4 regions of the Phyllobacterium sp. MT110 genome follow, and region 1 is predicted to be linked to each of the others. Evidence: riboswitches for the same ligand, from Rfam matches in the RefSeq annotation. Region 1 holds a riboswitch; each other region holds the start of a gene.

Evidence for each region. Region 1 has a riboswitch for cobalamin ahead of cobU (bifunctional adenosylcobinamide kinase/adenosylcobinamide-phosphate guanylyltransferase). Riboswitches for the same ligand answer to the same signal wherever they lie in the genome.
Region 2: linked by a shared signal. The riboswitch ahead of AC1Q5O_RS16410 (ribonucleoside-diphosphate reductase subunit alpha) and the one ahead of cobU (bifunctional adenosylcobinamide kinase/adenosylcobinamide-phosphate guanylyltransferase) in region 1 are both predicted to bind cobalamin.
Region 3: linked by a shared signal. The riboswitch ahead of AC1Q5O_RS10990 (aromatic ring-hydroxylating oxygenase subunit alpha) and the one ahead of cobU (bifunctional adenosylcobinamide kinase/adenosylcobinamide-phosphate guanylyltransferase) in region 1 are both predicted to bind cobalamin.
Region 4: linked by a shared signal. The riboswitch ahead of AC1Q5O_RS01545 (DUF1636 family protein) and the one ahead of cobU (bifunctional adenosylcobinamide kinase/adenosylcobinamide-phosphate guanylyltransferase) in region 1 are both predicted to bind cobalamin.

What each region holds. Positions count from the first base shown of each region.
Region 1 is NZ_JBXAFE010000001.1:1,715,398-1,720,471, reverse strand. It holds gene AC1Q5O_RS08870 (isobutyryl-CoA dehydrogenase) at 1-74, opposite strand, end outside; gene AC1Q5O_RS08865 (cobyric acid synthase) at 194-1,672, shown strand; cobalamin riboswitch at 1,823-2,056, shown strand; gene cobU (bifunctional adenosylcobinamide kinase/adenosylcobinamide-phosphate guanylyltransferase) at 2,219-2,743, shown strand; gene cobW (cobalamin biosynthesis protein CobW) at 2,748-3,803, shown strand; gene cobN (cobaltochelatase subunit CobN) at 3,818-5,074, shown strand, end outside.
Region 2 is NZ_JBXAFE010000003.1:265,546-270,619, reverse strand. It holds gene AC1Q5O_RS16420 (FecCD family ABC transporter permease) at 1-552, shown strand, start outside; gene AC1Q5O_RS16415 (heme ABC transporter ATP-binding protein) at 555-1,346, shown strand; cobalamin riboswitch at 1,397-1,607, shown strand; gene AC1Q5O_RS16410 (ribonucleoside-diphosphate reductase subunit alpha) at 1,716-4,595, shown strand; gene AC1Q5O_RS16405 (ribonucleotide-diphosphate reductase subunit beta) at 4,649-5,074, shown strand, end outside.
Region 3 is NZ_JBXAFE010000001.1:2,177,349-2,182,422, reverse strand. It holds gene AC1Q5O_RS11005 (fumarylacetoacetate hydrolase family protein) at 1-29, shown strand, start outside; gene AC1Q5O_RS11000 (L-fuconate dehydratase) at 67-1,344, shown strand; gene AC1Q5O_RS10995 (DUF1868 domain-containing protein) at 1,425-2,135, shown strand; cobalamin riboswitch at 2,247-2,446, shown strand; gene AC1Q5O_RS10990 (aromatic ring-hydroxylating oxygenase subunit alpha) at 2,572-3,816, shown strand; gene AC1Q5O_RS10985 (FAD-binding oxidoreductase) at 3,824-4,915, shown strand.
Region 4 is NZ_JBXAFE010000001.1:315,349-320,422, reverse strand. It holds gene AC1Q5O_RS01550 (transglutaminase family protein) at 1-1,985, opposite strand, end outside; cobalamin riboswitch at 2,140-2,352, shown strand; gene AC1Q5O_RS01545 (DUF1636 family protein) at 2,459-2,821, shown strand; gene AC1Q5O_RS01540 (ABC transporter ATP-binding protein) at 2,945-3,751, shown strand; gene AC1Q5O_RS01535 (ABC transporter substrate-binding protein) at 3,751-4,698, shown strand; gene AC1Q5O_RS01530 (FecCD family ABC transporter permease) at 4,732-5,074, shown strand, end outside.

The sequences.
Region 1 (5,074 bases):
GCCATGTCCTGAATCGCCAGCTGATCCTCATTGAGTTCGAACTGGCCGGACGCCGTATCAACGACCGCATCCATGATAACCTCCCTGTATTCCTCTTGATTTCCACTCTATCGCAAGCGCGGGGCCGCGCAACGATTCAGATAGGTTTTGCCGGGGGCTAGGAAGAGAAAGACATATCCGCTACTCAAAGCCCATGACGCACGCAATCATGTTGCAGGGAACAGGGTCAGATGTTGGTAAATCCGTCCTGGTGGCCGGACTTTGCCGGCTTGCGCGCAACCGCGGATTGACGGTTCGGCCGTTCAAACCGCAGAACATGTCGAACAATGCGGCGGTCAGCGACGATGGCGGCGAGATCGGGCGGGCGCAGTGGCTGCAGGCCGTCGCCTGCGGCGTACCATCCTCGGTACATATGAACCCGGTGCTCTTGAAACCGCAATCGGAGACCGGCAGCCAGATCATCGTGCAGGGCAAAGTCTGGGGCCAGGCCAAGGGGCGCGACTACCAGACATTCAAGGCGCAGCTGCTCGACGCGGTCATGGCGTCGTGGGACATCGTCCGTGAGGGCGCCGATCTGGTCATCGTCGAGGGGGCGGGATCTCCTGCCGAAATCAACCTGCGGGCGGGCGATATCGCCAATATGGGCTTTGCCATCCGCGCCAATGTGCCTGTCGTTCTGGTCGGCGACATCGATCGCGGCGGGGTGATCGCCTCGCTCGTGGGCACCCATGCGATCCTGCAGCGGGAAGACCGCGAGATGATCGCCGGCTATATCATCAACAAGTTTCGCGGCGACGTCTCGCTGTTCGATGACGGCCTGAAAGCCATAACGCAGTTCACCGGCTGGCCGTCTTTCGGCGTGGTGCCATGGCTGAAGGACGCGGCGCGGCTGCCGGCCGAGGATTCCGTCGTGCTGGAGCGTCTGGTGAAGGGCGAGGGCCGGGCGCTGAAGATCGCCGTGCCGGTGCTCGACCGCATCGCCAATTTCGATGATCTCGACCCGCTGATGGCCGAACCGCAGGTGGATGTGGTGATGGTGCGCAGCGGAGAGCGGCTGCCTGCCGATGCGGGGCTGGTCATCATTCCGGGGTCCAAATCCACCATCGGCGACCTCCTGCGCTTCCGCGAGAACGGCTGGGACAGGGATCTCGACCTGCACCGGCGGCGCGGCGGCCATATCATCGGCATATGCGGCGGTTTCCAGATGCTCGGCCGGACCGTACGCGATCCCGACGGCATCGAGGGCAGCGTGACGGAGACGGCAGGGCTCGGGCATCTCGATATCGATACGGTGATGGAGCCGGAAAAGACCGTGCGCAACGTGGCGGCGCAGTCGCTGCCGTTCGACCTGCCGCTTGATGGCTACGAGATTCATCTGGGCCGGACGACCGGCCCGGACTGTTCGCGCCCGGCCGTGCGCATCAATGGCGTCAACGACGGCGCCATATCGGCGGACGGCAAGGTTTTCGGCACCTATCTGCACGGGCTTTTCGGGGCGGACCGGTTTCGCGCCGCGCTGCTGGGCACGATGGGCATTGCCGCTGAAGCATTCGACTACAAGGCCGGGGTGGACGCCGCGCTGGACAGTATCGCCGCCGAGCTTGAAACAGTGCTGGATGTGGATGCGCTGCTTGCATGTGCTGCGGTGCGTGGTTCGACAAGCTCACCATGAGGGGATGGGTGGGCTGCAATGCTAATCGCGGAGATTGCAGAACATATCCCCTGCAATCCTCCACCTCCCTCATGGTGAGCTTGTCGAACCACCCACTACTCCCTGAGCAAACCGCGCGGATTCCATTGACATTTCCCGTGGGGGGTGAATAACGTCCCAGCCATGATTGGTTCCCATATTGGCCAAAGGCCAAGGGATCAAAAGGGAATGCGACGGTTGTACCCTCAAGGGCGACCCCACCGCAGCCGACCCCGCGACTGTAGAGCGGCGAGGATCAATGCAAAGCCTGACGCATATGCAGAAGGCAGCCACTGGGAAACCGGGAAGGCGGCATTCATCCTGTGACCCGCGAGCCAGGAGACCTGCCAGTCATAGAGCGTTTCCCAGGAAGCGCTCGGGGCAATCCTGCCCAAGAACCGAAGGGTCGTGTCCCTTCAGGCCCAGCACGGAGGTTGTTATGGCTGCTCGCATTGTATACGCGCTCGTTTCCCCGCCCGCATTCCGCTTGATCGTACCTGACGGATCATCGCGATTGCAGTGACGGCGATGCCCCAGCTGAATCACGGCGTGACCTTCATTCTCGGCGGTGCCCGCTCGGGCAAGTCCAGCTTTGCCGAAGGCCTGATCATGGCTTCCGGCCTTGACCCCGTTTATCTCGCAACCGGCAGGTCCTGGGATGAGGAAATGTCAGTCCGCATCGACCTGCACAAGGCGCAGCGCGGTTCATCCTGGCACACCATCGAAGAGCCGCTCGATCTCGTGGACACCCTGCAGGGGGTTGCAGCCGCGGACAAGGCGATCCTTGTCGATTGCCTGACGCTCTGGCTGACCAATCTGATGATGGCCGAGCGCGATATCACCGCCGAGACACGGCAGCTCGTGCAAGTGCTGCCGAAACTTCCGGGCTCGATCGTTCTGGTTTCGAACGAAGTGGGTCTCGGCATTGTACCGGAGAACCGCATGGCGCGCGATTTTCGCGACCATGCCGGACGTCTCCATCAGGCCGTGGCGCAGGCCGCGGCAACAGTCTATTTCGTGGCAGCCGGGCTGCCGCTCACCATGAAGGGATAGGAATATGCAGGGTCAGAAGATTCCAGCAACGGTCATCACCGGTTTTCTCGGTTCGGGCAAAACCACGATGATCCGCAATCTGCTCGAAAATGCCAATGGCAAGCGCATCGCGCTCATCATCAACGAGTTCGGCGATCTCGGTGTCGATGGCGGCCTGCTGAAGGGCTGCGGCATCGAAGCCTGCCGGGACGAGGATGTAATCGAGCTGAACAATGGCTGCATCTGCTGCACCGTGGCCGATGATTTCATCCCGACCATGACCAAGCTGCTCGACCGTCCCGACCGTCCGGATCATATCGTCATCGAGACCTCGGGCCTCGCGCTGCCGCAGCCGCTGGTTGCTGCCTTCAACTGGCCGGAGATCAAGACGCAGGTGACGGTTGACGGTGTCGTCACCGTGATCGATGCTTCCGCCGTGTCCGAGGGCCGCTTTGCCGATGACCACGACAAGGTCGACGCCCAGCGCATCCAGGACGAATCGCTCGACCATGACAGCCCGCTTGAAGAACTGTTCGAGGACCAGATCCGTGCCGCCGACCTGATCGTGCTGAACAAGAGCGACCTGATCAGCGACAAGCAGCTCGACGGCGTGCGCGGCGATGTGCAGAGCCGCTCGTCGCGCTCGCTCAACATGGTATCGGCCAGCTTCGGCAAGCTCAGCAATGAACTGCTGCTCGGTCTCGGCGTCGGCACCGAAGAGGACATTGCCAACCGCAAGTCGCACCATGAAATGGACCATGAAGCGGGCGAAGAACACGACCATGACGAGTTCGAGAGCTTTGTTGTCGGGCTTGGTCCGGTGGCCGAACCCAAAAACTTTGTCGAGAAGCTGAAGGCCGTCATTGCCGATCATGACATCCTGCGCCTGAAAGGCTTTGCCGATGTTCCCGGCAAGCCGATGCGGCTGGTGGTGCAGGCCGTCGGCACGCGCATCGAGCATTACTTCGACCGCGCGTGGAACCCGGGCGAGGAACGGCAGACCCGTCTCGTCGTCATCGGACTGCACGATATCGACAATGACGCCATCACATCGGCGGTCACCGCCGCTGCCGCTGCCTGACGATAGGATATTGAATGCATCTCCTGCTTGCCCAGAAAGGCACCATCGCTGAAGGCACCGAGGCCATCGACCTCGGCCAGACGCCGGGAGATGTGCTGTTCCTGTCCGCCGCCGATACGGAACTGGCGAGCCTTGCCGCCGCACGGCGGCAGGGCGACGGTGCAGTTTCGCTGCGCCTTGCCAATATGATGAGCCTGTCGCACCCGATGTCCGTCGATGCCTATGTCGAGCGGACAGCGCGCCATGCCAGGCTGATCGTCGTCCGGGTGATCGGCGGCGAGAGCTACTGGCCCTATGGCCTCGAAGCGCTGCATGCCTGCGCCGTCAATCACAAGGTGCAGCTTGCGGTGCTGCCGGGGGACGACAAGCCCGATCCGGGGCTCGACCGGTTTTCGACGGTCGCCCGGCCTGACCGCGATGCGCTCTGGCATTATCTGCTGGAAGGCGGGGCGCAGAATGCCCAGCGTTTCCTCGATTATTGCGCGGCGCTGATCTCATCAGGCGAGAAGCCGCAGGAGGCTGCGCCCCTGCTAAAAGCAGGGTTGTGGTGGCCCGGCAATTCAGCGCCGTCGCTGGACGCGATGCGCCGCGACTGGACGGATGGCGCGCCTGTCGTTGCCATCTGCTTCTACCGGGCGCTGGTGCAGAGCGGCCAGACCCAGCCTGTTGCGGCTTTGCTTGATGCGTTGCGCGCCAAGGGGCTCAATCCGCTGCCGGTGTTCGTCTCCAGCCTGAAGGACCCGGTTTCCATCGCCACGCTGGAGAGCATCTTTGCCGAAGCGCCGCCCGCCGTGGTGTTGAATGCCACGGGGTTTGCCGTGTCTGCACCCGGTTCCGCGCGCAAGCCGACCGTGCTTGAACATGATGGCGCGATGGTGCTGCAGGTCATCTTCTCCGGCTCCAGCGCCGAGCAGTGGCGCCAGTCGGATCAGGGGCTTTCCGCCCGCGACCTGGCGATGAATGTTGCCCTGCCTGAGGTGGATGGCCGGGTGCTGTCGCGTGCGGTCTCATTCAAGTCGGCGCAGCATTTCGACGAGGCGGTGCAGGCCAATATCGTCATGCATGAACCGCAGGCCGACCGTGTCGCCTTCGTTGCTGATCTCGCGGCGAACTGGGCACGCCTGCGCACGGGCAAACCGGATGAGCGCCGCGTTGCGCTCGTCATGGCCAACTATCCCAACCGGGACGGACGGCTTGGCAATGGCGTCGGGCTCGACACCCCTGCGGGTACATGGCAGGTGCTGAAATCCATGCGCGATGCCGGATACGAT
Region 2 (5,074 bases), on a different contig from region 1:
GGTATTGCGCTCGGCGCCATGGCCGCCGCCTATATCGGTGTCCTGGTCTATGTCACCGACGACAAACAGTTGCGCGATCTGACATTCTGGGGGCTGGGATCGCTGGCGGGAGCCAATTGGGTCAAGATCGCCGCATCAGGCCCGCTCATTGCGCTCGCCCTCGTCATTTCACCGTTCCTCGCCCGCGGCCTCAACGGGCTCGCCCTCGGGGAAGCATCGGCCAGCCATCTCGGCATCCCGGTACAGCGGTTCAAACGCATCGCCATTGTCACCGTCGCTGCCGCCACCGGCGCATCGGTTGCGGTCAGCGGCGGCATCGGTTTTGTCGGCGTCGTCGTTCCGCATCTGCTGCGCCTCGTGATCGGCCCCGATCATCGCTATCTCCTGCCTGCCGCCGCCCTCCTTGGCGCCAGCCTGCTGCTGATTGCCGATGCGGTCAGCCGCACCATCGTTGCACCGTCCGAACTGCCGATCGGCATCGTCACGGCGGCCGTCGGCGCACCGTTCTTCCTGTGGATATTGCTGCGCCGCCGCGGCATTCTGGACCTCTGACCATGATCCGTGTTTCCAATGTCTCCGTATCCCTCGGCCGAAACAGAATTGTCGAGGACGTATCCTTTGATGCGCAGGCCGGCGCATTCACAGTTATCGTCGGACCCAACGGGTCAGGTAAAACGACCCTGATGCGCGCACTCTCCGGTGATCTGCCACATGAGGGCGTCATCAGCATCAACGGCACGCCGATCGACCGGCTGAAGCTCTGGCAGATGGCAACCATGCGGGCGATCCTGCCGCAATCCACCTCGCTGTCCTTTCCGTTTACCGTGCGTGAGATCGTCAAGCTGGGCATGACCAGCGGCCGCTCCGGTGCTTCGCGCCACAACGTCGACACACTGCCCGATGAAGCGCTTGAGCGCGTTGACCTCGCGGGTTTCGGCGGGCGGTTCTATCAGGAACTCTCCGGCGGCGAGCAGCAGCGGGTGCAACTGGCGCGCGTCCTCTGCCAGGTCTGGCAGCCGGTGCTCGACGGCCAGCCGCGCTTTCTGTTTCTCGATGAGCCGGTGTCGAGCCTCGATATCAAACATCAGCTGATCATCATGCAGATTGCCCGCGACTTTGCCGATCGCGGTGGCGGGGTCATCGCTATCCTGCATGACCTCAACCTCACCTCCATGTTTGCCGACAGGGTCGTGGTCATGCACAGGGGGAGGGCCGATTCTGTGGGCACCCCCACGGAGGTCTTGACGGATGACCGCATCCTGCGCGTCTATGAATGTGCGCTCAAGGTAGGCGGTCTGCCCGGAAAATCCGTGCCGTTCGTCTTGCCGCAATCCGCAGTGCTCTGAGCACGCGAAGATGCCACCATCCACCTATTGACTAAAAATGGCGATTTGATACTAAATATAGATGTTATGGTTCTCCCCGAGTCGCAAGACCGGGAGCTAAGAGGGAAGCCGGTGAAATGTCCTGGACATTGAGGCCGGCGCTGCCCCCGCAACTGTAAACAGCGAGTTGTTGTCGACAATGCCACTGGAGCCGCGCTTCGGGAAGGCCGACACCAGCGCCGACCTGTGAGCCAGGAGACCTGCCATGACATGATGAACGTCCACGGGCGGGGTGTCCCGGTGTGTCGCTTGCAATGGTCGGCCGCAAGCTGATCGGATTCTTGCACGCGTGCGCTCGACCTTTGCCCCCAACATTTGGGGTATAAGCACATGTCTCTTTCTCTTCAAACCACCCGCGTCGACGGTCAGTCGCCGGTTCGTCCCGCCGAATTGCTGCCATTATCCAGCGAGCCCGGCTATCGCGTCATTCGCCGCAATGGCTCGGTCACACCCTTCGACCCGCTGAAAATCACCGTTGCTCTCACCAAAGCCTTCCTCGCCGTCGAAGGCAACGTCGCTGCCGGTTCGCGCCGTGTGCACGATGTCGTCGAAGGCTTGACCGCCGACATCGTGACAACATTGAAGCGCCGCAGCAGCGAAGGACGTCTGTTCCACATCGAGGATGTGCAGGATCAGGTCGAACTTGCCCTCATGCGCAGCGAAAACCACAAGGTTGCGCGTGCTTACGTGCTCTACCGGGAAGAACGCGCGAGAGAACGCGCAAAACTGGTGGAACCCGTGGCCGCAACCGGCCCGTCCCTCAACGTCACCCTGCCTGATGGGACCAGGGCACCGCTCGATGCGGCGCGCCTCGCCCGCATCATCGATGAAGCCTGCGAAGGACTTGAGGGGGTCAGCGCCGCGCCGATCCTGAGCGAAACCCAGCGCAATCTCTATGACGGTATCACCCTCGACGAACTATCGCTTGCACCCATTCTGGCGGCACGCACACTCGTTGAAACCGAACCGAACTACTCATTTGTCACTGCCCGGCTGCTTCTCGACAAGCTGCGCCGCGAAGCCTTGAGCTTTGTCTTCGGCAGGCCCGAACAGGCGACCCAGCATGAAATGGCAGAACGCTATGCCGATTATTTCCCCGCCTATGTGAAGGCCGGCATTGAAGCCGAACTGCTCGATCCGGAACTCGCCCGCTTCGACCTGCGGAAAATATCAGCAGCCCTGAAGCCGGAACGCGACCTGCAGTTCCAGTATCTTGGCCTGCAGACATTGTATGATCGTTATCTCCAGCAGACACGTGGTATCCGGTTCGAACTGCCACAGGCCTTCCTGATGCGCGTTGCCATGGGCCTCGCCACCCGTGAGATCGACCGGGAAGCGCGCGCCATCGAATTCTACGACCTGCTGTCGTCGTTCGACTTCATGGCTTCCACCCCGACCTTGTTCAATTCGGGCACGCTGCGCCCGCAGCTTTCCTCCTGCTTCCTGACCACCGTCGCCGACGATCTCGATGGCATCTTCAAGGCGGTGAAGGACAATGCGCTCCTGGCAAAATATTCCGGTGGCCTCGGCAATGACTGGACGCCAGTGCGTGGCCTTGGAGCCCATATCAAGGGAACCAACGGCGAAAGCCAAGGCGTTGTACCGTTCCTGAAAGTGGCCAACGATACGGCCATCGCGGTCAATCAGGGCGGCAAGCGCAAGGGCGCGGTCTGCGCCTATCTCGAAACCTGGCATGTCGACATCGAGGAGTTCCTCGATCTGCGCAAGAATACCGGTGACGACCGCCGCCGCACCCACGACATGAACACCGCCAACTGGGTGCCTGACCTGTTCATGAGCCGCGTCGAGGCGGACGAGTCATGGACCCTGTTCTCACCCGACGAGATGCCGGATTTGCACGACCTCTATGGCGCGGCATTCAAATCCGCCTACGAGGCCTGTGAAGCCAAGGCCGCACGCGGGGAAATCCGTGTCTTCCGCACCGTGCGGGCACTGGATCTCTGGCGCCGGATTTTGACGATGCTGTTCGAGACCGGCCACCCATGGGTCACGTTCAAGGACCCCTGCAATATTCGCTCGCCGCAGGGTCATGTCGGCGTGGTGCATTCCTCGAACCTGTGCACGGAAATTACCCTCAACACATCGAAGGATGAGGTTGCGGTGTGCAACCTCGGCTCGATCAATCTTGCCAATCACATTGCAGCCGAAGGTCTCGACCTCAAGCGTCTGGCGCGCACTGTGGCAACGGCCATGCGCATGCTCGACAATGTCATCGACATCAACTTCTACACGATCCCGGAAGCGCGCCATTCCAACCTGCGTCACCGTCCGGTCGGCCTCGGGCTGATGGGCTTCCAGGATGCATTGCAGGCTCTGCGTATTCCCTATGCCTCCAACGAGGCCGTGGCTTTCGCCGATCTCAGCATGGAAGCCATTTCCTATCACGCCATTTCGGCATCGGTTGACCTCGCCAGCGAACGTGGCAGCTATCCGAGCTTCAGCGGTTCGCTCTGGTCAAAAGGCATTCTCCCGATCGATTCCATTGAACTGCTCGATCAGGCCCGCATGGCGGCGGGTGCCAGGCTTTCGATGGATCGCAGCACCACCCTTGACTGGGAAGCCCTGCGCAAGCGGGTGACGACAACCGGAATGCGCAATTCCAACACCATGGCGATTGCACCCACCGCAACGATTTCTAACATTTGCGGCGTCGCCCAGTCTATCGAGCCCGCCTACCAGAACCTCTTCGTCAAATCCAACATGTCGGGCGACTTCACCGTCGTGAATGCCGCGCTGGTGCATGACCTGAAGCAGCGCGGGCTGTGGGACGAGGTGATGATTTCGGACCTGAAATATTTCGACGGCTCGGTGGGTGAGATCGACCGCATCCCTGCCGACCTCAAGGCGCTCTATGCCACGGCGTTCGAAATCGACAGCGCATGGCTGATTGCAGCGGCCTCGCGCCGGCAGAAATGGATCGATCAGGCGCAATCCCTCAACCTCTATATCGCCAATCCAAGCGGCAAGAAACTGGACGAACTCTATCGCCTCGCCTGGAACAGCGGCCTGAAGACGACCTATTACCTCCGCTCGCGCTCGGCCTCGCACGTGGAAAAGTCCACGCTGAAAGGCACGGATGGCAAGCTCAACGCTGTCGCCGCCAAGCCGGTTGCCGAACCGATCATCCTGTCGGAACCGGCCGGCAATGCCTGCTCGATCAATGATCCTGACTGTGAAGCCTGCCAGTAAGCGCGCAACCGCGCCTGCCACACATGCTTTGCAACGAATTGAAGGAAAAGACCATGCTTGAATGGACCAACACCGAAGCTGCCGCCAATGCGGCCCGCGCCATCCACCCCGCCCTTGCACCGGATCAGGCACCCGCCGCCGATGCCACGGGTCTTGGCGATATCGTGCGCGGCGGTGGCCGTGTGCGCGTCGACGACAAGGCGATGATCAACTCACGTGCCGACGTCAACCAGCTCCTGCCACTCAAATATCATTGGGCCTGGGAGAAGTACCTCAATGGCTGCAACAATCACTGGATGCCGACGGAGGTATCGATGCAGGCGGATATCGCACTGTGGAAATCCAGGGACGGACTGACCGACGACGAACGCCGCATGATCAAGCGCAATCTCGGTTTCTTCGCGGCATCCGAGTCGCTTGTTGCCAACAATATTGTCCTTGCCATCTACCGGCATCTGACCAATCCGGAATGCCGCCAG
Region 3 (5,074 bases), 460 kb from region 1:
AGAAACAGGTGGCACGCGCCGACGTCTAACGCGTGCTGACCCGCAACATTATTCAAGAGGCATATTGTGACCCGCATTACCGATCTTCGCGTCTTCGACGTCCGCTTTCCCACCTCGCAGAGCCTGGATGGATCGGACGCCATGAACCCGGACCCGGATTATTCCGCCGCCTATGTCATCCTCGATACGGACAACACGGCTTTGTCCGGCCATGGGCTGACCTTCACCATCGGTCGCGGCAATGAAATCTGCTGCCTGGCGATTGAAGCGATGAAGCATCTCGTCGTTGGGCTGGAACTGGACTGGGTGAAGGAAAATCCCGGCCGCTTCTGGCACTTCATCACCGGCGACAGCCAGTTGCGCTGGATCGGGCCCGACAAGGGTGCGATGCATCTGGCGACGGGCGCGGTGGTCAATGCGGTCTGGGACTTGCTTGCCAAGGAGGCGGGCAAGCCGGTCTGGCAGCTGGTCGGCGAGATGACGCCGGAAGAAATCGTCGATATCGTCGACTTCCGCTACCTGACCGACGTGCTGACGCGCGAGGAAGCACTCGCCATCCTGCGCAAGGCGGAGAGCGGCAAGAAGGAGCGGATCGCCACGCTGCAGGCGGAAGGCTATCCCTGCTACACCACCTCGGCAGGCTGGCTTGGCTATTCCGATGAAAAGCTGCGTCGCCTCTGTCAGGAAGCGGTCGACGCCGGTTTCAACCACATCAAGATGAAGGTCGGCCGCGATCTTGAAGACGATATCCGCCGCCTGACCATTGCCCGCGAGGTGATCGGGCCGGACCGTATCCTGATGATCGATGCGAACCAGGTCTGGGAAGTGGGCGAGGCCATCGACTGGGTCAACAAGCTTGCCTTCGTCAAGCCGTTCTTCATCGAGGAGCCGACCAGCCCGGATGACGTGGCGGGCCACCGTAAGATCCGGCAGGCAATCAAGCCTGTGAAGGTCGCGACCGGCGAGATGTGCCAGAACCGCATCATGTTCAAGCAGTTCATCGCCGAAGGCGCCATCGATGTGGTGCAGATCGATTCGTGCCGGATGGGCGGCCTCAATGAAGTGCTGGCCGTGCTGCTGATCGCCGCCAAATATGAACTGCCTGTCTGGCCGCATGCGGGCGGTGTCGGCCTGTGCGAATATGTGCAGCATCTGTCGATGATCGACTACATCGCCGTGTCGGGGACGAAGGAGGGGCGGGTGATCGAATATGTCGACCATCTGCACGAACATTTTGTCGATCCCTGCAACATCCGGGATGCCGCCTATATGCCGCCGTCGCTGCCGGGTTTCTCGATTGAAATGAAACAGGCGTCGATCGAGGAATATCTCCACCGGCCATAGGAAAAGGGGCGGGGCTTCATCAGTCTGACAAAGAGCTGTCCTATGGCGATTGCATCGTCTTCTCTCGTCACGGGGTTTCCATGCTCGACCTGATCAAGCCTTCGCTCGCCCGCTTTGCCGCCAGCCTGCACCCGGAACCGCCGGTGCATCTCGGCCGGCGCTACAACGGCGCGGGCGTCTTTCAGCCGGAACCCGGCAATACGGTGGTCTGCCATCTGGTGAAGGGCTCCGAGTCGGAAGCCTCGGTCATTGCCGTGCGCGACCGGATTCTGGCGATGCCCGATGCCGGCCAACTGGCCTTTACCCCCGTCTCCAGCCTGCACATGACGCTGTTTCAGGGCATTATCGAATATCGCCGCCGCCCGTCCTATTGGCCGGATGATGTTCCACTGGAGACAAGCATCGACGACATGACGCGGCTTTACGTGGATCGCCTTCAGGATTTCGAGGGATGCGGGCCGTTCAACGTCGAGGTGATCGATGTCACGCCCGCAGGCCTGACCGTGGCCGGTGCGAGTGAATATGACGAGCGCATCATGCGCGCCTGGCGCGACGAACTGGCCGTGCCGTTCGGTTACCGGCATCCTGATCACGACACCTATGTCTTCCACATCACGCTGGCCTATCCGATCGCGCGGTTCCCGGACGAAAGGCTCGGGGCCTGGCAGGAACTTCTGGATGATTGCCTAGCATTCATCCGGCGTGAATCGCCGGTCATTGCGTTGAATCCGCCCGCATTCTGCAGTTTTGCCGATATGAATCATTTCGAGGAACTGGTGGTTCTGGATTGAACCGGAGGCCGTTTGATCGCCAATCTGCGACATAGTGTACACGCGCCCGGCGTGTCGTCTTACGTAAATGCGATGTCGTTTCCGCACCTATTCTTTTTGGGTGCCGGATGCTTTTATCGGGGCACTTGAGGTGCCGCTTTTCTAGGGAAGCGGAGAATTGGGAAGCCGGTCGGAAACCCGGCGCTGCCCCCGCAACGGTAGTGGAGTGAAACACGGCATAACAGCCACTGGGTCACAACCCCGGGAAGGCGTCGTGACAGCCGATACGGCAACTCCAGAGCCCGGAAACCAGCCTCGGTACCAAAAACCGACTGATCGCGGTGGGCGATCAAGGAGCATGATTCTGTGCGGGCACCAGCCGGTGGCTGGCCGTGCAGGCGTTCTTCCTCCGTCACCACCAGTCAGTTCTTTCGCAACATCGAGGCGAGGACACGACATGGATATACGCAACGAACTGCTCCGGAACCTGAGAAACCGGAAACCCGGCTACGGCCTTGAACAGTCTTTCTATTCCGATCCGGATTATTTCCGGCTGGATATGGAGAACATCTTTTATCGCGACTGGCTGTTCATCGGCCATGATTGCGAAGTCGCCAAGCCCGGCAACTTCTTCACGGTGCAGGTCGGCGACTATCCCGTGGTCATCGTGCGCGACCGCCAGGGCCAGATCCGGGCTTTTCACAATTCCTGCCGCCATCGCGGCTCGCGCGTCTGCTCAGCCGAGCGCGGCACGTCGGCCAAGCTCGTCTGCCCCTATCACCAGTGGACCTACGAGCTTGACGGGCGCCTGCTGTTCGCCCGCCAGATGGGCGATGATTTCGACGCCAGCCAGCACAGTCTGAAGCCGGTGCAGTGCGAAAGCGTCGGCGGTTACATCTTCATCTGCCTGGCGCAGAATCCTGTCGATTTCAGCGCGACGCGCGCATTGATCGAACCCTATCTCGCGCCGCACCACCTCACCGAAACCAAGGTCGCCTATCAGAGCACCATCGTCGAAAAGGGCAACTGGAAGCTGGTCTGGGAAAACAACCGCGAGTGCTATCACTGCGTGGCCAATCATCCCGAGCTGTGCAAGACCTTCCCGGAAGCGCCGAGTGTGAGCGGTGTCCAGGGCGCCGCAGACGATCCGGAAATTGCCGCGCATTGGCAGCGCTGCGAAGCGGCAGGCCTGCCCAGCATTTTCCGCATGTCCGATGATGGCCAGTACCGCGCCACCCGTGTGCCGCTGCTGCGCGATGCGGAAAGCTATACGATGAGCGGGCGCCGCGCCGTCGGCCGGCAGCTCAGCGACAGTGTCAACGAGAAGCAGATCGGCTCGCTGCTGCTGTTCCATTACCCGACCACCTGGAACCATATCCTCGGCGACCATGCCATTTCCTTCCGCGTGCTGCCGCTCGGCCCGGATGAAACGCAGGTCACCACCAAATGGCTGGTGCACAAGGATGCGGTCGAGGGCGTGGATTACACCATCGAGGAACTGACGCATGTCTGGCTCGAGACCAATGACCAGGACCGCCGGATCGTCGAGGAAAACGCCTTCGGCATTCGCTCGCCCGCCTACGAGCCCGGACCCTATTCGCCCGAGCATGAAGGCGGCGTGCTGCAATTCCTCGAATGGTACTGCAGGTTCATGGAAGAGCGTCTCTCCGGCGGCGATACGCGGCTCAGCAAGGTAGCATAGGTACACAATGAACATGGGCGTTCCTCAGTCTTACCCGCACCTCGACCAGATGCAGCCATGGAATGACCGGCTGCATCTGCTGGAGTGTCTGTCGATCATCGAGGAAGCGCCGAATGTGAAGACCTTCACATTCCGTTCCGACAACCAGAACTGGTTCCGCTATGAGCCGGGCCAGTTCATGACCTTCGAGCTGCCGGTGCAGCCCGAAGCCGTCCTGCGCACCTATACGCTCTCCTCCAGCCCGTCACGGCCCTTCACCATCGCCGTGACGGTCAAGGCGCAGGAGAACAGCATCGGCACCCGCTGGATGCTGGATCATTTGACCCCCGGCATGCGGCTGAAGGCCTTCGGTCCGCTCGGCGATTTCTCCATGCGCAGGCATCCGGGGGAAAAGTACCTGTTCATCTCGGCCGGGTCCGGCATCACGCCGATGATGTCGATGACCCGCTGGATGCATGATTGCGCCCCGCAGAGCGATATCAGCTTCGTCACCTGCGCCCGCCGGCCCAGCGACATCATTTTCCGCCGGGAACTGGAATATCTGACAAACTGCATGCCCAACCTGAAACTGTCGTTCCTGATCAAGGAACACGAGATGGGGCAGGTGTGGACCGGTATCCGCGGGCGGCTGGAAGCGCCCAAGCTGCCGCTGCTGTCGCCGGATTTCAAGGACAGGACGATCTTCTGCTGCGGTCCGGAAGGTTTCATGCGCGATGTGCGCGGTATGCTCGAAGCCAGCGGTTTCGACATGGCGCATTATCATCAGGAAAGCTTCGGTCCGGCCGCCGAACCCGTCCTGCCCGCCTTCGATGTGATGTCCACCGACGCCGTGGAAGCGTCGGCGACGATCACCTTTTCCATGTCGGGCATGGACGTGCCGTGCATGCCGGGGGATACGATCCTCAAGGCGGCGCGCGGCGCCGGTATCCGCATTGCGGCGGCCTGCGAATCCGGCCTGTGCGGCACGTGCAAGGTGATGAAACTCTCGGGCAAGTCCGAGATGGATCACAATGGCGGTATTCTCGACGAGGAAATCGACGAGGGATTTGTCCTCGCCTGCTGCACCAAGCCGCTCGGCAATGTGGAGATCGAAGCCTGAGCGCCGCCTTTTTGAGGTATTCTTCGTTCTCAAGTGCAGGCAATAACTGGCGGTGAAGGCTCGCATTGCGATCGTGCGTGGTTCGACAAGCTCACCATGAGGGAGAGTGAGGATTGCAGGGAGCCATTCCTGCAATCCTTGTGATTAGCATTGCAGCCC
Region 4 (5,074 bases), 1.4 Mb from region 1:
ACGTTGATGCGGTGATCCTGCGGCGGGCTGTAACCTTCGATATGGACCGGCAGCCCGAGCTTGTGGGCGGCAGCTTCCGCCGCCGCAACCAGTTCCAGATAGTCCTCGAGCGCCTCCACCGGCGGCATGAACACGCTGAGACGCCCGTCGCGCGGCTCGACCGATATGGCGGTGCGCACGGCCCCGCCGATTTCCCCCAGTTCCTGCTCGACCCGCTCCTGCTGGTTGCCTTCATCAGCAGTGAAAGAGGCAACCGCCAGGATGTTCTCACGCGCCTGCGGTGCCGGGTCCGGCAGCGCCCCGCGATCCACCGACGGATCGACCGGCACGATATAGGGATATTCCGAGGCCGGAACATGCGGCAGGGCGCCGAGCGGCAGCCGGTATCCGACGGGCGAATCGCCCGGCACCAGGAACAACTTGCCGCGCCGCGTCTTCCATTTTTCGCTGCGCCAGCGCGGGCCGGAGGCCTGGCTGTTCCAGCGCTGCACCGGCAGGACAAAACCGCTTGGGTCGGTCAGGCCCCGCTCGAAAACCCGGGCGATGCGGCTGCGCTCTTCCGGATCCTTGAGCCTGGAGTTGGACGGATCGACATTGTCGGGAAGGTTGCCCTCCTTGATGATCCATTCCGCCGGATCTTCATAGGCGGGCGCCACCATCTCTTCTTCAACGCCAAGCTCCTGCGCCAACGCGACGAGGAGTTTTCCGGCATCTTCCGGCTTGACGTCAGCCTTGCCGTTCTCCGGCGCGATCAGGTCGGGATTGACCCAGATCGGCTTGCCGTCCTTGCGCCAGTAAAGCGAGAACGTCCAGCGCGGCAGGCTCTCGCCCGGATACCACTTGCCCTGCCCGTAATGCAGAAAACCACCCGGCGCAAAACGCTCGCGCAGCCGCCGGATCAGCCTGTCGGCCTTTTCGCGCTTGGTCGGCCCGACCGCATCGGTGTTCCATTCGCCCGATTCGAAATCGTCGATGGACACGAATGTGGGCTCGCCGCCCATGGTCAGGCGTACATCCCTCTCGTTCAGGATCGCGTCCACCTTTTCGCCGAGCGCATCGAGCGCATTCCAGGATTCGTCGGAAAACGGCCTGGTGATGCGCGGGTGCTCGGATACGCGTGTCACGCGCATGTCGAAACCGAATTCCACATTGGCGAATTCCGCCATGCCGGAAATCGGTGCGGCGTTGCGGTAATGCGGCGTAGCGGCAAGCGGTACGTGGCTTTCGCCGGTCAGAAGCCCGGAGGTGGGGTCGAGGCCGATCCAGCCCGCCCCCGGCAGATAGACTTCGCACCAGGCATGCAGGTCGGTGAAATCCTTGTCGGTGCCGGCGGGACCATCGATGGCGACAAGATCAGGCTTCAGCTGGATGAGATAGCCGGAGACGAACCGCGCGGCAAAACCGAGATTGCGCAACACCTGCACCAGCAGCCAGCTTGAATCCCGGCACGATCCCGAGCGCAGGTTCAAGGTGGCGTCCGGCTCCTGAACCCCGGTTTCCATGCGGATGACATAGCCGATCTCGCGCTGGATACGTGCGTTGAGATCAACGACGAAATTCACCGTGTTCGTCGGGCTGCGATCGATGGTTGCAAGGAAAGCCGAAACCAGCGGTCCTGCCGGTTGCGGTTTCATATAGATCGACAGGTCGTCGCTGATCTCTTCGGGATAGCTGAACGGCCAGGTCTCGGCGACCGGTTCGACGAAGAAATCGAATGGATTATAGACGGTCATATCAGCGACGAGATCGACCTCGATCTTCAGCTCCGTCACCGGTTCGGGAAAGACGAAGCGGGCGAGGAAATTGCCGTAGGGGTCCTGCTGCAGGTTGACGAAATGATTGGCCGGACTGACTTTCAGGGAATGGCTGAGAACTTTTGTCCGGGAATGGGGTGCCGGCTGGAGCCGGATGATCTGCGGCCCGAGCATGATGGGCCGGTCATACCGGTAATGTGTCAGATGATAGACTGCTGCGTGAATTGCCATATCGCCTCAAAAGTCTGATTCAAAAAACTGCGGTTCCACAAATGCTCCCAGCACTCTAGCGCGTTACCGGCCAATTGAAATCTTTCATTTGCCAAAAATTTTGGCAGCTGTAAAAATTGCCGCATAAACGTGCTTGCAACTGCGCGGCTGGCCGCATAGCATTCGCGCCGATGGTTTCTTCCGCACGACAACGCGGGAGATGAAAAGGGAACACGGTGAGGCGTACCCAAAAGGGACCGAGACCGTGGCTGCCCCCGCAACTGTAAGCGGTGAGCGATGCCTGACATGCCACTGACCGGAAGGTCGGGAAGGCAAGGCGAAGCTGAGACCCGCGAGCCAGGAGACCTGCCATCTCATCTACAATTCGAACCGGACGGGGTGTGCCGGGAGCGATGCGATGTCCTCTCCCGCATTGTCGCGATGGTGCATTGGCCGCGTTCCCCTAACCTTTGTCCACAAGGCAAGGCACCGGCATGACCACGCCAAGACCCGACCACCAGATTATCGCCTGCACCCAGTGCAAGGCGGCTGACGGACTGTCACGACCGGGACAGACCCTTGCCCACAGGCTGTGGGCGGAACTCGATGGCCAGCTCGGCTATGAGGTGCGCGGTGTTGGCTGCATGGCGGGCTGCGAACGACCCTGCACCGTGGCGTTCCGGGCGCCCGGCAAGGCGCAATATCTCTTCGGCGATATCGATCCCGCCACGGACTTTGCCGATCTTCTGGACTTCGCCCGGATGTATCACGCGCTCGCCGATGGCTGGTCCAAAGCATCACAGCGCCCGCAAGGCCTTTGGGACAAGACACTCGCACGCATTCCGGCGCACCTATGACACACCGGGTATTGACCAATGTTATAACGTTACTATACGAGAACGGAGCGTCCGCGATAACACGACGTTTACCGGTTGGGATTTGACACCATGTGCCTTGCCTGCAGTCACGGATATCCGCCCATGAACCACGTCGCCCTGCGTGCCGACGAGGTGACGTTCCGCACCGCCGGCCAGACGCTGGTGGATGAGGTATCGCTCGACATCGCGCGCGGCGCGCGACTTGCCATTATCGGGCCGAACGGCGCCGGGAAATCCACGCTTTTGCGCATGCTGGCCGGGCTGCAGCGCCCCTCCTCCGGCAGCATCCATCTCGACGGCGCGGCAATAGACCGGCTGCCGCCGAAGGAACGGGCCAGGAGATTTGCCTTCGTCGGCCAGACCGACATGCCGGACCCGCAATTGCTGGTGGACGATTATGTCTCCCTTGGCCGCATTCCGCACACCGGCACCCTGACCAAGGCGAAGGACCGGGATATCGTGACGGAAGCCCTGCTCCGCGCCGGGATCGCCGCGTTTTCGCGCCGTCCCATCGGCTCGCTCTCCGGCGGCGAAAGGCAGCGCGTGCAGCTGGCGCGCGCCATCGCCCAGCAGCCGGACATCCTGTTTCTCGACGAACCCACCAATCACCTCGACCCGAAGGCGCGCAGCGAACTGCTGGCGCTCGTCGCCGGTCTCGATGTGACTGTTATAGCGGTGCTGCACGACCTGCCGCTGGTGGCGCCGTTTGCAACCCACGTCGCCGTCATGCATGCCGCCCAGCTTGTCGCCGCCGGCACGCCCGACGAAACGCTGACGCCGCGCATCGTCAGCGATGTCTTCGATCTCGATGTCCTGCGCCTGCGCCATCCGTCGCAGGATCGCGACCTCATGGTGTTCGAAGCACCCGGACCAACCACAAAACAAACTGCTCAGCTACGGAGAATTTGATGAAAAGAATGCTGCTCGCCCTCGCCTTGTCGGCGCTGTCCGCCCCCGCATGGGCGTTTCCCGTGACGGTCGACAGTTGCGGCAAGCCCGTAACCTTCGAGGCCGCACCCAAGCGTGCGGTCATCCAAGACATCAACATGAGCGAAATGGCCTTCGCCCTGCACCTGCAATCCTCGATGGTCGGGGTTTCGGGCATTACCGGCTGGTACAAGCTGGACAACGCCTTCAAGAAGCAGCTGGGCACCATTCCCGAGCTTGCGCCGAAATATCCCACCCTTGAAAATCTCATTGCGGCGGAACCGGATTTCTTCTTCGCCGGCTGGAATTACGGCATGAAGCCGGGTGGCGAAGTCACCCCCGACACGTTGGCGCCGCACGGCATCAAGACACTTGAACTGACCGAAAGCTGCATCCATCTCGACAAGTCCCGGCCCGCCGCCACCATGGACCTGCTTTATGGCGACATGGAAAAGCTCGGCAAGATTTTCGATAGGGAAGAGGAAGCCAACACACTGGTCAGCGGCTGGAAGACAGAACTCGCGGCGATCAAGACAAAGATCGGCGACAAGAGCGGCACCCGCGTCTTCCTCTACGATTCCGGCGAGGACAAGCCGTTTACAGCGGGCAAATTCGCCATTCCGACGGCAATGATCAGCGAAGCCGGCGGCACCAACATCATGGCCGATCTCGACACCAGCTGGGGCACCACCTCGTGGGAAACCGTGGCGACGCGCAATCCGGAATTCCTCGTCCTCCTCGATTATCAGGATGATGCGGGCTACCAGAAGCTGCTCGACTTCCTCAAATCGCATCCGGCAATGAAGGAAACCGACGCCGTCAAGAACAACCGCTTCGTCGCCCTGCGCTATGCGGAACTGACGCCCGGACCGGCCAATATCGAGGCCATCGCCAAGATGGCCAAGGCCATGCATCCGGAAGCATTCTGAGTGCATCTGCCTTTCCGTCAGCATCTGACCCTCATGACGGGGGTGATGGCCATTCTGGCCCTCGCCCTCGTGTCGATTGCCTATGGGGCAACGGTCATTCCGCTCGGTGATGTCCTGCACGCCCTCGCCCATGCCGCCGGCCTCTCCGATACCGCCGTCAATGGTCCGGTCGGCAAGATCATCGTCGACCTGCGCCTGCCGCGGGTCATCCTTGCCATCTGCGTTGGGGCCGGGCTCGGCATCATCGGCGCCCTGCTGCAGACCGTCACCCGCAACGATCTCGCCGATCCGTTCCTGTTCGGCCTTTCCAATGGTGCGGCGGCGGGAGCAGTCTCGGTGATCACGGTCATCGGCGACCGCTTCGGCATCTGGACCC